One region of the Desulfosporosinus sp. FKA genome, then DNA from elsewhere that is predicted to be linked to it. Evidence: riboswitches for the same ligand, from Rfam matches in the RefSeq annotation. Region 1 holds a riboswitch; each other region holds the start of a gene.
What was found. A riboswitch is a leader RNA that binds a small molecule or an ion and turns the genes downstream of it on or off. The one in region 1 is predicted to bind cyclic di-GMP.

Region 1 (4,218 bases):
TTAACATTGTCCTAACAGTTCCGCGAATTGAACAGAACGAACTTCTTCCTTTTTTCGGAAACGGAGTGAAGCCTCTTTTATGGAGCGCTATTAAAGTAATACCCTTTCCAATGGTCTATTCCATGTTCTTAGCAGGAATTATAACATTTCTGCCTCATAACAATCAGCAAGGAAAAAGCCAATTTAAGACGGGGATTTGGCGTGCAGCTTTTCTAGTTGGAATTTTAAATACTATCGTAGTTTTAATTCAAATTCTTGTCTTTGGACCAAGAGAAACAGTTCGTTTATCCTTTGGCATTCTCGAATTGGGCAAAATGGTAGAATTAAGCAGGACCGTGGCCGGCGTGGAATCGTTATTTATGGGAGTTTGGCTTGGAGCCTTAGTAATAAAATGTTGTGCTTTCTTTTATATGACGACTTGGGGATTAGAAACTGTGCTAAATTTGAAAGGCATAAAATGGCGGTTCTTATTATGTGCCGCTTTTCTAGGAATTGCTTTCGGGGTAAAAAAAGGATTCTATTTAAGTACAAAGCTTTCTTTTGCTGAAAGTTACCTTATTTTTCCTTTTGTTTCCATTTGGATTCCCATCCTATGGATAGCCTCGCATTGGAAGGTTAAACTCAATACGCCCAATAAAACGAGTTAAATCTTGCATTAAATCTATATATTGTTCCTTGTTGATTAACCGCCCTTTATTATCTTTTAACAGACGTATCAGAGGCCGTGTAGGCATTTGCATGGGAACAGCCGCAACTACTCCTATTTCACCGGTATTAAGTGTTATAACTGCATTTTCCGGATATAAGATTAGACTTTCACGAAAAGCTTTCACCACTGTGGGATTATAACCCTTTCCCGCCCCTGCAATGATCATCTCCAAAGCATAGTAAGGCGGCAAACCTTTTCGATAGGGTCTGTCGGCAGTTAAGGCGTCAAACACGTCGGTCACAGCTACAATTTGAGCATCGAGATGTATGTCATCCTTTTTTAAACCGCAAGGATAGCCTGTGCCATTCCAGCGTTCATGATGTTTAATGACTGTCTCAAATACACTTGGCAATACCCGAGAGTTTTTAAGCATCTCCGCACCAAACTGTGGATGCTGCTTCATAAGAAGCAGCTCTTCCTCTGTCAAAGTTCCAGGTTTATTCAAAATTTCTTTAGGAATATTCAGTTTACCTAAATCATGCAAAAGAGCTCCCAGAATTAAATACTTAAGTTTTTTCTCACTATACCCCAAACGCCTAGCCGTCAACGTCGCTAAAATAGCCACGTTCAAGCTGTGCACAAAGGTCCCATAATCATGATGTCTAAATTGTTCTACGTCAAGTTGAACCATATTTAAATTCAAATATACATTAATAGGTCTTAATTGTTTGATAATTGTTTCCACAAGTTCGATTGTCTTTTTTATCTGTTCTTGACTAATAAGTTTTGCCTCATGATAAATATTCCATAAAGAACCAACTAATTTTTCATAGACATCCTTAGGAAAGGGTTTAATGATATTAGCCAAACGATTGTCATCTTCTTTTTTCTCCCAAATAAAAACCTCCCTATTTTCAAGAAGATCTCGAATACTTTCTGTAATTGGTTGTCCTTTATGTAATAACAATACACCAACCTTATCAAATAAATCGGCATTCGCTGTCATACTTGCAGCTAAATTCGTATGAACTTGCTTTAACAACCAATTCAAAAATTCTCCCTCCTCTTAATCTCTCTTAAACCTTCCTTATTAAAAATAAAAGCCGCCGAACTCAATGAACGGCGACACAGTTTCTTTGTTTGGTAACCCGGCTATCTATCATCTTTAGCTAGACCCGTGGCTTTGCGTCCTCAGCTCTCACTGAGTTTGCCTTTATCACTGAATGTTAAATTATCTCCTTACCTCATCAAAACGATTATTGCATCACTGAAAAGTAGTATATTATAAGATATGATAAAGTACAACATCCTTTAACTATTATAATGTATTTTTATCATATTATTACATTATTTATCATTTTATGACATCCATTAAGTTTAATTTGACATTATCTGAGTATATTAGACCTATTTCACATCGCTAGATATACTAATTGCCTATAATAAACTTATGTCCAAAATAAATATATTGCTCAGAAACCATTTGTCGAAACCGAACTCTTCCTGTAAAATTAAACTGTTCCTATTAATCTATTTAAGGAGGTTTTTTTATGTCTGGGACTCCGTCCACTTCCCCATCTCGCAAGGTTTCGATGGTTCCCATCAAAGGAATTTTGGTTTTACTCATTGCTGTGTTAGTATGCGCATTGGCCGTTGGTCGTTACAATGGTCCTCTGCCAACCGTGGAAGCGAAACTAACTACCACATCCTCTTCATTGCCCGGTCATTTTTCGGTAACATTTCCTGAACAGGGTGAATCAGCTGTTGGCACAGAAAATTTAGGTGTTATAACGTCAACCTCTAACCAATCACCCGTTCCAATTGCCAGCGTGACAAAAATTATGACTGCTTATTTAGTCTTAAAAGCTCATCCTTTACAACCGGGTCAATCCGGTCCCGCTTTAACTATGAGTGCCCAAGATTTCGCTGGTTATCAAAATGCTTTAAGCAATGGCTATTCATATTTAAAGATTGAAGAAGGGGAAACCCTCACTGAAAAGCAACTCCTGGAAGGTCTATTACTCCCTTCGGGAGACAATGTTGCCGATACCCTGGGGCGATGGGTATCCGGATCAGATGAAGCATTTGTTGCCAAAATGAACGAAACCGCAAAATCCCTGGGTATGACTAAAACTCACTATGCAGATGCCAGCGGTGTCAGCGAAACAACGGTCAGCACCGCTGTAGATCAAATAAAAATTGCTCAAGCAGCCATGCAAGACCCTGTTTTTCGTCAAATTGTTGCTATGCCGCAAGCGACTCTTCCTGTTGCCGGAACAGTATACAATGTCAATAGCATGGTTGGAAAACATGGCATTACAGGCATTAAAACAGGATCAACAACAGCAGCAGGCGGTTGTTTTGTCTCGGCAACACCCGTTGTTGCTGGCGATGAAACCCATTACATTATTGGTGCAGTTTTAGGTCAAGTTACTCAACAATCTCTCCAAAGTGCGCTTCAAGCAAATGCTGACATACTGGACCAAGTTCGCTCTCAATTCAAACTCTATACTTTAGACCAACCTGCCTCGGGTTACGGCGAACTTACAACGGCTTGGGGCAGCAACAGTCCGTTAAAGGCGTCTAAGTCTGTACAAATCTTTGGATATCCTGGCATGAAAGTCAACTATTCCATAGATCCCCAAACTACTAAATTACCAATGCCAGCCACCAGTAATCGTGCCACCTTGAAAATTAAATCCGGCGAAGAAGTCCAATCTATTCCGCTTCAAAATTTACAGTCTATAAATCCACCCGGAGTTTTATGGCGGCTTATTCGTTTTTAATCATTTCCTAGGAGAGGTGATAACAATGCATATTCGTTGGTTTGGTCACTCCTGCTTTCTTTTTACTAATCAGGAGGGCCTAAAAATCCTGACAGACCCCTTTAATGAAAAAGTGGGATACCCTCTTCCTGAAGTTAATACGGACATTATTACCGTGAGCCATCATCACCATGACCACGATTATATTCAAGGTCTTCCCGGAAAACCTCTAATTATTGATGAAGAGGGTCAGCACAATATTTCCGGTCTATCGCTAACAGGCACAAAAACATTTCATGATGACGACCTGGGATCCAAACGCGGCAAGAATGTTCTTTTTTCATTTACAATGGATGGTGTCACCGTTGTCCATTTAGGGGATCTTGGACATGTTCTAACCCCAGAACAGTTATCAAACGTCGGACAAGTAGATATCGTCTGTATTCCCGTGGGAGGCTTTTATACCATAGACGCTGAACAAGCTTATCAAGTAATCCGTCAGCTGAATCCCAAGATTATTTTACCAATGCATTATAAACGGGATGATACAATTTCATTGCCTATTGCCGGTGTTGATAGTTTCCTTAAACACTTTGATTTAATTAAAAAAGCAAAAGATCTAAATATCTCTTCCTCGTCCTTGCCTCAAAGCCAAGAAGTTGTTGTCCTGGAGTTATCATAGACAAAAGCCCCCACCTTGGAACTGATAAGGATCAGTTTCACAAGATGGGGGCTTTGCCGTGCTGTCAAATTAATCGGATGCTTAGGCTTAGTGGATAAAGTTATTTACGATATATCGCACAA
Region 2 (4,218 bases), on a different contig from region 1:
TTTTTGTCAATTATACTTCATTTTGAACATATGTCAATAAGGTTGCAACAACAAAAATTCAAAGCATGCTGCCCGTTAAATATCTCATAACTAGTTTTCCAGTGCTATAATTTTATTGAGTGAACTCGTGGAATCACCACTCCATCCGCTAAACTAAGATTATTTAGAAACGATCTCAGAAGTTTCACATGAAAGGAAAAAATATGAATACTCTGCCTAATACTATGCCATATTCAAACCCCGAAAAGCCGGGAAAACTAAAAGTTTTATGGAAAATTACTCGTCCTCACACTTTAACTGCATCCTTTATTCCCGTATTTATCGGTACGTCCTTATCCCTAGGTTATACCCCTTGGCATAAACTCCTTTTTGGGGCCATGCTCATAAGCTGCCTGCTCATCCAAATAGCCACAAACTTGTTTAATGAATATTATGATTTTAAACGCGGCCTGGATACGATAGATTCTATCGGCATCGGCGGAGCAATTGTCCGGGAAGGATTCCGCCCCCAGACTGTTCTGCGGCTCGCCTTGGGATGCTACGGCGTTTCAATATTATTTGGCATTTACATTTGTGTTCACAGCAGTTGGTGGTTAGCCTTAATCGGACTTGTGGGAATGCTGATTGGCTATTTATATACCGGAGGGCCGTTACCTATAGCCTATACTCCCCTAGGCGAAATTTTTGCCGGCCTACTAATGGGAACTTTCTTTATTCTTATATCGTTCTTCATCCAAACAGGATATGTCAACGAGAAAAGTATCCTCGTTTCCATACCGACCGGTATTTTAGTCGGTGCAATCAATATGGCCAACAATATTCGCGATCTTGATGGGGATAAGGATTCAGGACGAAAAACAATAGCTATTTTACTTGGGCATGAGCATGCCGCTTTCGTACTCGGAGCTATGTTCGCCACTGCTTATCTTTGGGTCATGGGATTAGTTATTAGAGGGTTGGTCAACCCCTGGCTTCTGATTGTCTTCTTAAGCATTCCCAAAGCCGTACAAGCAACGAAAGGTTTTATCGGCAAAAATCGGCCCTCCCAAATGATGCCCGCAGTTCGCTATACAGCTCAAACTAATACAATGTTTGGACTTTTGTTATGTATAAGTCTATACTTTACGCAAATTTTGCCTTATTTCAACTAGTCATTTTTGCACTATATATTGGGAAACGAACATAAAACGCTGTTCCTCCAGGATTACTCTTGAAGTTGATTGTCGCACTATGACGACTGGCAATATCGTAACAAGTACTCAATCCTAATCCCGTTCCATTCTGTTTGGTAGTAAAAAACGGCGTTCCAATATTGTCTAAGTATTCTATTGGAATGCCGCCCCCTTCATCCTCTATACATAATACCACCTGACTATTCTCGACATAGGTAGAAATACACAATGTTCCTCCCGCTTGCATAGCCTCTAACCCGTTACGACACAAATTAAGCACTAGCTGCGACATTTCATCCGGATTAAGCAAGATCTTAGGTGTATCCCCGACTAGGAACTTTATTTGTTTATCCTGAGTGAGAGAATCTGCTTCAAGTAAAGGATACAAGTGTCTTAAAATCTCATTAATATTTAGGTAATCTTGTTCTTTGGGAGAATTACGTGAAAGAGATAGGAAATCCGAAATAATTTTGTTCGCACGGTCCAGTTCATTAATCATGAGCATAAAGGTATCTCCTTGTAATTGAAACTCTGGCTTGGAGCCGAGCAGCTGGAGGAATCCCCGTACCGTAGTAATTGGATTTCTGATTTCATGGGTTATCCCTGCTGCCATTTGACCAACTAAATTAAAACGTTCCAGATTGATCATTTCTAAATGCAAGCGTGTCAATTCCTGCTCAGCTTTTTTTCGCTCCGTTATATCATAAAGAGTTTTAATAACAAGCCGTGTTCCGTTCACATCAACAAACGGTTGAATTTTAACTTCATAAATTTTATTATTATAAAAAATCTCTTCATCCTTTATGGGCCGCCCAGTACAGAACGCTTCGTTTATTCTGCAATTCTCACATGGGCTATTCCTTTTAAGCATGGCGTAGCAAAACTTGCCTTTTTTATCACCAAATTCCAAAAGATAATTGCGATTGACAAAGTGTACTTCATAATTTTCTCCCACAACAATTACTATTCCTGGGAGACTGTTTAACAAATCAAGCATACGTTGATGATCCTCTTTTATAGTCTCTTCTCTTTTCCTGCGCTCATTATGTATCCGTATAAAAAGGCTGCCGCTAATCCAGCCTAATATTATCCATAACCAAGAAATTCTCAAAGAGTGATTATGGGAATCCAGCCATCGATCAAACAAAAAAAGAATGAATCCAATACTTAATCCTATAAACACATATTTTCTTTCTTTCATCATTACTCCCTCAATATCAAAGGACTCGATTTTTATCCAATCGTAAGACTCCCACTTTTTCAAATGGGGGTGGTTCCCATACCGTGCTTTGGTGGGGATAGTTCAAAATAATATATCTATTAACCTGTATCTTGACTTTTTTCAAAATCATTCCTCCCCAAATAAAAAACCTGGTTTACTTAAAACCAGGCCGGTTGCGCTACTCGTTCCACATGTATAAAGCGCCCAAATTATACAATACATGCTTCAAAACTTCCCAATTATGTATTTAATTATTAAAAAGGTAATAATTGTATTAAAATATTCTTCACGTGTAGTATAACATAGATATACTGTATAATTTGTCACAATTTGTATTTGATGTTAGAAAAAGTTTTTTATATTTTATAACGAAATACCGTTAGCCCGAGCAATTCGGAGATGCTTCATATTGCCCTTTACTCGTTCTGTAAACCCAAAATGCATTGATGAGAAGTAATATACTTGTGGAAAAGAACACATAATGAAAACCCCAGAAAGCTGCCATCTGCCCCCCTAATACAGGGCCAACTACGTTACCTAAATTTTGGGCCGCATTATTATACCCAAATATTCTGCCTGAAATTGTCTCCGGAATGTTACTTTTCAGAAGTGAATTAATTGATGGCAAAAAACCAGCGGTTGCCACTCCCATCATGAAACGTAAAATAATAAGCTGCCAGGCATTTCGGACATATGCTTGAGGAATTATAATTACAGCTGCCCCAAGGAGGCAGACAAATAACACTGAATATGGCCCTACCCTGTCCGATAGCTTGCCCAGGAGGGGAGCAATCAGCACATTAGCCAATCCCACAGCAGAAACGACTGCTCCAGAAATAATTGCTATATGATTAGCGTTATTCATTAGAAGCTTGACGTAAATGGTAACAATAGGTTCAATTGACATACTGGCTAATTGAAGCATAAACGAGGTTATAAACATGGCTATCAGTACTTTAGGCTTGTCAATAGTCTTCCAAAATTCTTGACCGGATAACCGAGCCGAATTGTTCGGTACAAAGTCTTCTTGAATAAACAGCAAAGCGATTAGAAAGGCCAAAAACAAAAATCCCCCGGTGACATAAAAAACATGACGCAAACCGATGAGTTCAGATAATGTACCACCGACAAGAGGACCGATCAAGGAACCTCCGACCGAGCCGGAAGTAAGAGTACCCAAGGCCCAACCAGCATGTTCTTTGGGGGTTTGAGAAGAAACAAGGGTTATCGCTGCCGGTACATAACCAGATATGGCACCCATTAAAAGGCGAAGGCCCACAAGTTCATAAACATTATGAACAAATCCGATTAAAATCATAATTACAGCCATCCCCAGACTTGCTCTCAACAACATCATCTTACGGCCATGTATATCGGCCAGTTTTCCCCAAAGCGGTGAAACAATAGCGGCGGAGAGAGCCGTTGCCCCAAAAGCAACACCGGACCACTGTTCAACGCTGGCAATATTATGAACGCCCAATTGTTGGATATAAACAGGAAGAAAAGGAATTACAAGGTTCATGCCAGCCATCGTGGCGAAGGAGCCGAACCAACAGATAATTAAGTTACGTTTCCACATCGTCATAAGTTTTTAGTTGTTCCTTTCAGATGTTTAAGTTATTATACCTAAATATTTTAGCGCCATTTGTATAAAGAAACAAATTATATAAGGTATACCTACAATTCAAATAATCTTAATTTTTCCAGAAATTCCTCAACTGCTTTAGAACTTGCCGGTTCTTGGCTATGCAAAATGCTTAATTTGCGAGAAAACTGGAGTTTTTCTTTTGTCTTAATCGGTACCGTCTTAATTACCTTAGCCGC
Region 3 (4,218 bases), on a different contig from region 1:
GCCATGGCTTTAAGAGAAAGGTTAAGATACTAAAAACGATAAAACCGCCTGCCATTCCCAACAAAAGTCCGTGGGCAACATCGTTATGACGCCAATGTCCCATTTCGTGAGCAATAACAGCTTTGATCTCGGGAAGGGAATAATTTTTTAACAGAGTATCATAAATTACAATTCGTTTTGTACTGCCTACTCCGGTAAAATAGGCATTGGCAAAGGTCGTTTGTTTGCTGGCATCCATCTCGAGAACAGAGCCAACGTTTAATCCTGCCTTATGTGCAAGTTCATTAACCATGGAAGTAATGGCTGACTTAGGTAGAGGTTCAAAATGGTTGAAAATTGGGGATACGACAATGGGCCAAAAGAAATATTCCACAACGAGCCAAAGACTAAACAACAGTGAGCCGACTAACCACCAATAGCGGGATATTTTATTGACCAATAGGAAGAAAATAATCCCTCCTGCCAATGAGAGAACAAGATCAATACTTGTATTTTTTAGATAATCAATCCACCAAGCAACTTGACTTTGGGTACTAAAACCCCAGATTTTCTGCCAGTAGTATCCGCTGTAATATGAGAAAGGCAGAGAAATTAAAGTGCTTACAAGCCATATGGCAAGGATGGAAAGGACGGAAACTCCCCAATAATTTCGGCTAAGATTCCGGACACGCTGAAACAAAATGCGTCCTCTGGTACTAAAGAGCAGCCAGGTTAAAAAACCGATCTGCAAACACAAATGGACGATATAAACAATACGGGGAGCGTAATTGTATATTCTGGCCTTCTCTGCTAAAGCTAAAGAAAAATACTTGCTTATGGAAGGGTCGATTGGCCTGGGAAAGAGGGCGGAAATGAGATAGAGAAGCGCAAAGACCGCTGTTAAACTTAGAAGAAGGAACCAGGCTTGAGAAATGCGGCGGAAGCTGTTGCCGATCGTTATCATTTTTTATTACCTCCTTGCAACTTTGCTTGTATGTTATTATTATAGATCCAATTAGAGTAACAATGGAGGTTGAGAGAATTGAAAATTGCAAACGGCGTTGAAGCCCTTGAACTGACAGTTAATCTCATGGGGCGTCAAACAACCATTTATCCAGCACTATTTTGGGATAAAGACTCTGTAATTCTAGTAGATGCCGGTTTCCCGGGTTTAGAACCACAAATTAAGGAGGCTATTGAAAAAACCGGGGTTTCCTTTGATCGCTTGACCAAGGTTATTATAACTCATCAAGATATTGATCATATTGGTAGTTTACCGGAAATCTTGGCTTGTTCACAACAAAACGTTGAAGTATTAGCACATGAGGTTGAAAAGCCGTACATTCAAGGGGATAAGCCCCTGATTAAAGCGGATGCTGCGAAACGATCTAAACTCTTTGAAACGTTACCGGAAGAACAACGAAAACGACTTCAAGCGGTATTTTCCAACCCTCCGAAAGCTAAGGTTGACAGAACTATTGAAGATGGTGAAGAACTCCCCTATTGCGGCGGAATTATCGTCATCCATACACCAGGACATACTCCCGGTCATATCTGTTTGTATCATAAAGCAACTAAAACGTTGGTGACCGGAGATGCCCTTACTGCCGATGACGGTCTATTAGCGGGACCTAATCCCTCGGCTACTTACGATCTTGATGAAGCGAATACGTCAGTGAAGAAACTAGCTCAATTTGATATTGATAACGTTATTTGTTACCATGGGGGCGTATTTACAAATGATGTACAAAAGCGGATTTTACAGCTAGCTCTTTAATTGTAGAATAGCATTTGGCATGGACTAGGAGTTTTCGGCGAACGTGTCCACAGGACACGTTTGCCACCGAAGTTCCGATGTTCAGGTAAAAATGTATTTAAAATTATTGACAAATGTGTTAAAATACTTCAGGAGAAGATTCTCAAAATTACGACATTCTGTAACTGCGTTTTCCCAATATACATAAAATCTCCATTTAAGTTATCTTATCTCGAAAAATGTTCTGAAAAAAGGCAAAATATCTGAAAAGGTATGACGCAAAGCTATGGGTCTAAAGCAGGAAAGATCCTGCCATGATTGCCAGGTTGCCGGAGGCTTAAATATGGATGATGTCTTCCACCAATTACGGAAGGCCCGAGAAACAAAAGGAATAGAGTTAAAAGACGTTGAGGAAGTTACCAAAATTCGGACGAAGTATTTACAAGCTTTAGAAGAAGGGAACTTCGGAATCCTTCCGGGAGGAGTATACGCAATAGCCTATTTGCGTTCTTATGCACGTTTTCTTGGCTTAGATGCTGATAGTTTAGTGCATACCTATCGAATGAAGGTAAATGAGCCTAATTTGGAAACTAGGAGTGAAATTTCTCCTAAAAAAGAGACTGGCCTAATCTTTAGATTCTTGAAAGCAAATAGTTTGAGAGCTTTAAGACGATGACTTAAAACTTAAAAAACCAGCCCTTTGACCTATTAAGTAGGCAGAGGGCTGGTTTTTTAGAGCTGCATACCGAGACTTATCAGAAACTTATTAGCGTACAGCAGTAGATTTGACTATAATCTATTTCTCATTTGAACTATCTGGTTTATCTTCAGTCTTAGGATTTTGGCCAAACTCTCTGGGATCAAAAGGAGACCGTCCCTCTTCTCTGCCGAAATGGTGGGCAAACTGTCCGCCATGGAAGGGCGGATGACCGCCTCTCCGGTCACAATGCGGGCCAAAACCCCTGCCGTCAAAAGGCGGATGTCCATGTTCATGTCCATGCCAATGTGTTCCGGGTTCAATATTTCCGAATTGCTGTTCTAACTTATCAATAATACGACTTAGATAGTCGCTGAGAGCTGATTGCTCCTCTTGATTTAGACAGCTGAATAAGGATTCAGGATCTCCCTGCTGTTCATTTTGGTCAGATACCGTTTTTCCCGCTTCCGTCAGACGTACTTCCATAACACGGCGGTCAGTCTGGGAAGGGGTTCGGGTGATAAAACCGCTTCGCTCTAATTTTGCCAGCAATTCCCCCAAAGATTGGGAGCGAATATCCAAGATATCGGAGAGTTCTTTCTGACTAATTTCCGGCTTTAACTTCAGCAGTGCCAGAACCCGGCCTTGGCCTCGATGAGAGTCCCCCATAGGGCCATGGTGCCTGTGGTTGTGTTGATGATAGCGGTGAAGGAGCCATTCAAGGCGGACAAATTGATCGAATAAGTCTAACTCATTGTTAGTCATAATTAATCCTCGCTTTCTATAAGCAATTAATATTTAGTAAGGTACCTTATGAATAGAATTATAAAGGTACCTTACTAAATTGTCAACCATGACTTTCATAGACTCCTTGGTGTATGATATAAAGCATGAGCGTTCAAGCAGATATAAAGGAGATGATCTAGGGTGTTAACGTTGACGACACTCTATATAGTTCTGGTTGTTTTGCTGGCCAGTCTTTTACAGACCTTGACCGGGTTTGGTTATGCTTTGCTGGCGACCCCCTTGCTTACCTTGGTTATAGACACAAAGGAAGTCGTAATGTTTACGCTGGTAACCTCAACACTGATCAGTGTAATTATGATTTGCCGAACGGCCGGGAAAGCAAGGTTCCGTCAGTTGATCCTCCCTTTTGCAGCCAGCATCATGGGGATACTTCCCGGTTTGTATGTTATGAGGGTTATAAGTGAGAGTCTTTTAAAAGGCTTTGTTGGCATTGTTCTTATAGCGAGTTCCATTCTCATGACTAAAAGTTCCAGGATTAAAATCCGCCGCCAAGGATTGTTTAAGGTTGTTCTTGGTTTTATAAGCGGTTTTCTGACTGCCACAACCGGCCTGGGCGGACCGCCGATGGTTTTATGCATGATAGCGCTGAGTGAAGATAAAGAGCTGGTGAGAGCCAGCCTGGCACGCTTTTTCCTCCTTTCAAACATCGTAACCCTAAGTATGTCTTATTTTGCTCAAACGTTTCACTTGGAATACCTCAATTTCAATGTCTTGGTTGCCTGTCTGGTCATTTTCTTAGGCTACTGGATCGGCGAAAAGTTATTCGTTCGCCTTGATTTTCCGACCCTTAAAAAATTTGGCCTAAGCGTTATCTTGTTCAGCGGTCTGGCCATGTTCGCTCAATTTATACATTAGTTTAAAACTTTGTTCCAAAAGAAAGTTCATTAGAACTAGTCAAAAAGAGTTTCAGGGTTCCTTGATAGGAATTCTGAAACTCTTTTTAACCTCCATTGGGGTAACTGAGTAGTTGGTTATATTG

Region 2: it holds a riboswitch for cyclic di-GMP, as region 1 does, so the genes downstream of both, B5771_RS14085 (PAS domain-containing sensor histidine kinase) here and B5771_RS20130 (HD-GYP domain-containing protein) in region 1, are expected to answer to the same signal.
Region 3: it holds a riboswitch for cyclic di-GMP, as region 1 does, so the genes downstream of both, B5771_RS18260 (helix-turn-helix domain-containing protein) here and B5771_RS20130 (HD-GYP domain-containing protein) in region 1, are expected to answer to the same signal.

Annotation. Positions count from the first base shown of each region.
Region 1 is NZ_NAHZ01000033.1:172,578-176,795, reverse strand. It holds gene B5771_RS20135 (endospore germination permease) at 1-647, shown strand, start outside; gene B5771_RS20130 (HD-GYP domain-containing protein) at 591-1,700, opposite strand; cyclic di-GMP riboswitch class I at 1,789-1,871, opposite strand; gene B5771_RS20125 (D-alanyl-D-alanine carboxypeptidase) at 2,200-3,435, shown strand; gene B5771_RS20120 (MBL fold metallo-hydrolase) at 3,461-4,096, shown strand; gene B5771_RS20115 (CBS domain-containing protein) at 4,184-4,218, opposite strand, start outside.
Region 2 is NZ_NAHZ01000030.1:40,149-44,366, reverse strand. It holds gene B5771_RS14090 (1,4-dihydroxy-2-naphthoate polyprenyltransferase) at 225-1,151, shown strand; gene B5771_RS14085 (PAS domain-containing sensor histidine kinase) at 1,144-2,436, opposite strand; cyclic di-GMP riboswitch class II at 2,553-2,639, opposite strand; gene B5771_RS14080 (multidrug efflux MFS transporter) at 2,774-3,979, opposite strand; gene B5771_RS14075 (LysR family transcriptional regulator) at 4,072-4,218, opposite strand, start outside.
Region 3 is NZ_NAHZ01000032.1:274,977-279,194, forward strand. It holds gene B5771_RS18250 (M48 family metallopeptidase) at 1-943, opposite strand, end outside; gene B5771_RS18255 (MBL fold metallo-hydrolase) at 1,022-1,756, shown strand; cyclic di-GMP riboswitch class I at 1,979-2,069, shown strand; gene B5771_RS18260 (helix-turn-helix domain-containing protein) at 2,079-2,411, shown strand; gene B5771_RS18265 (MarR family transcriptional regulator) at 2,532-3,197, opposite strand; gene B5771_RS18270 (sulfite exporter TauE/SafE family protein) at 3,360-4,094, shown strand.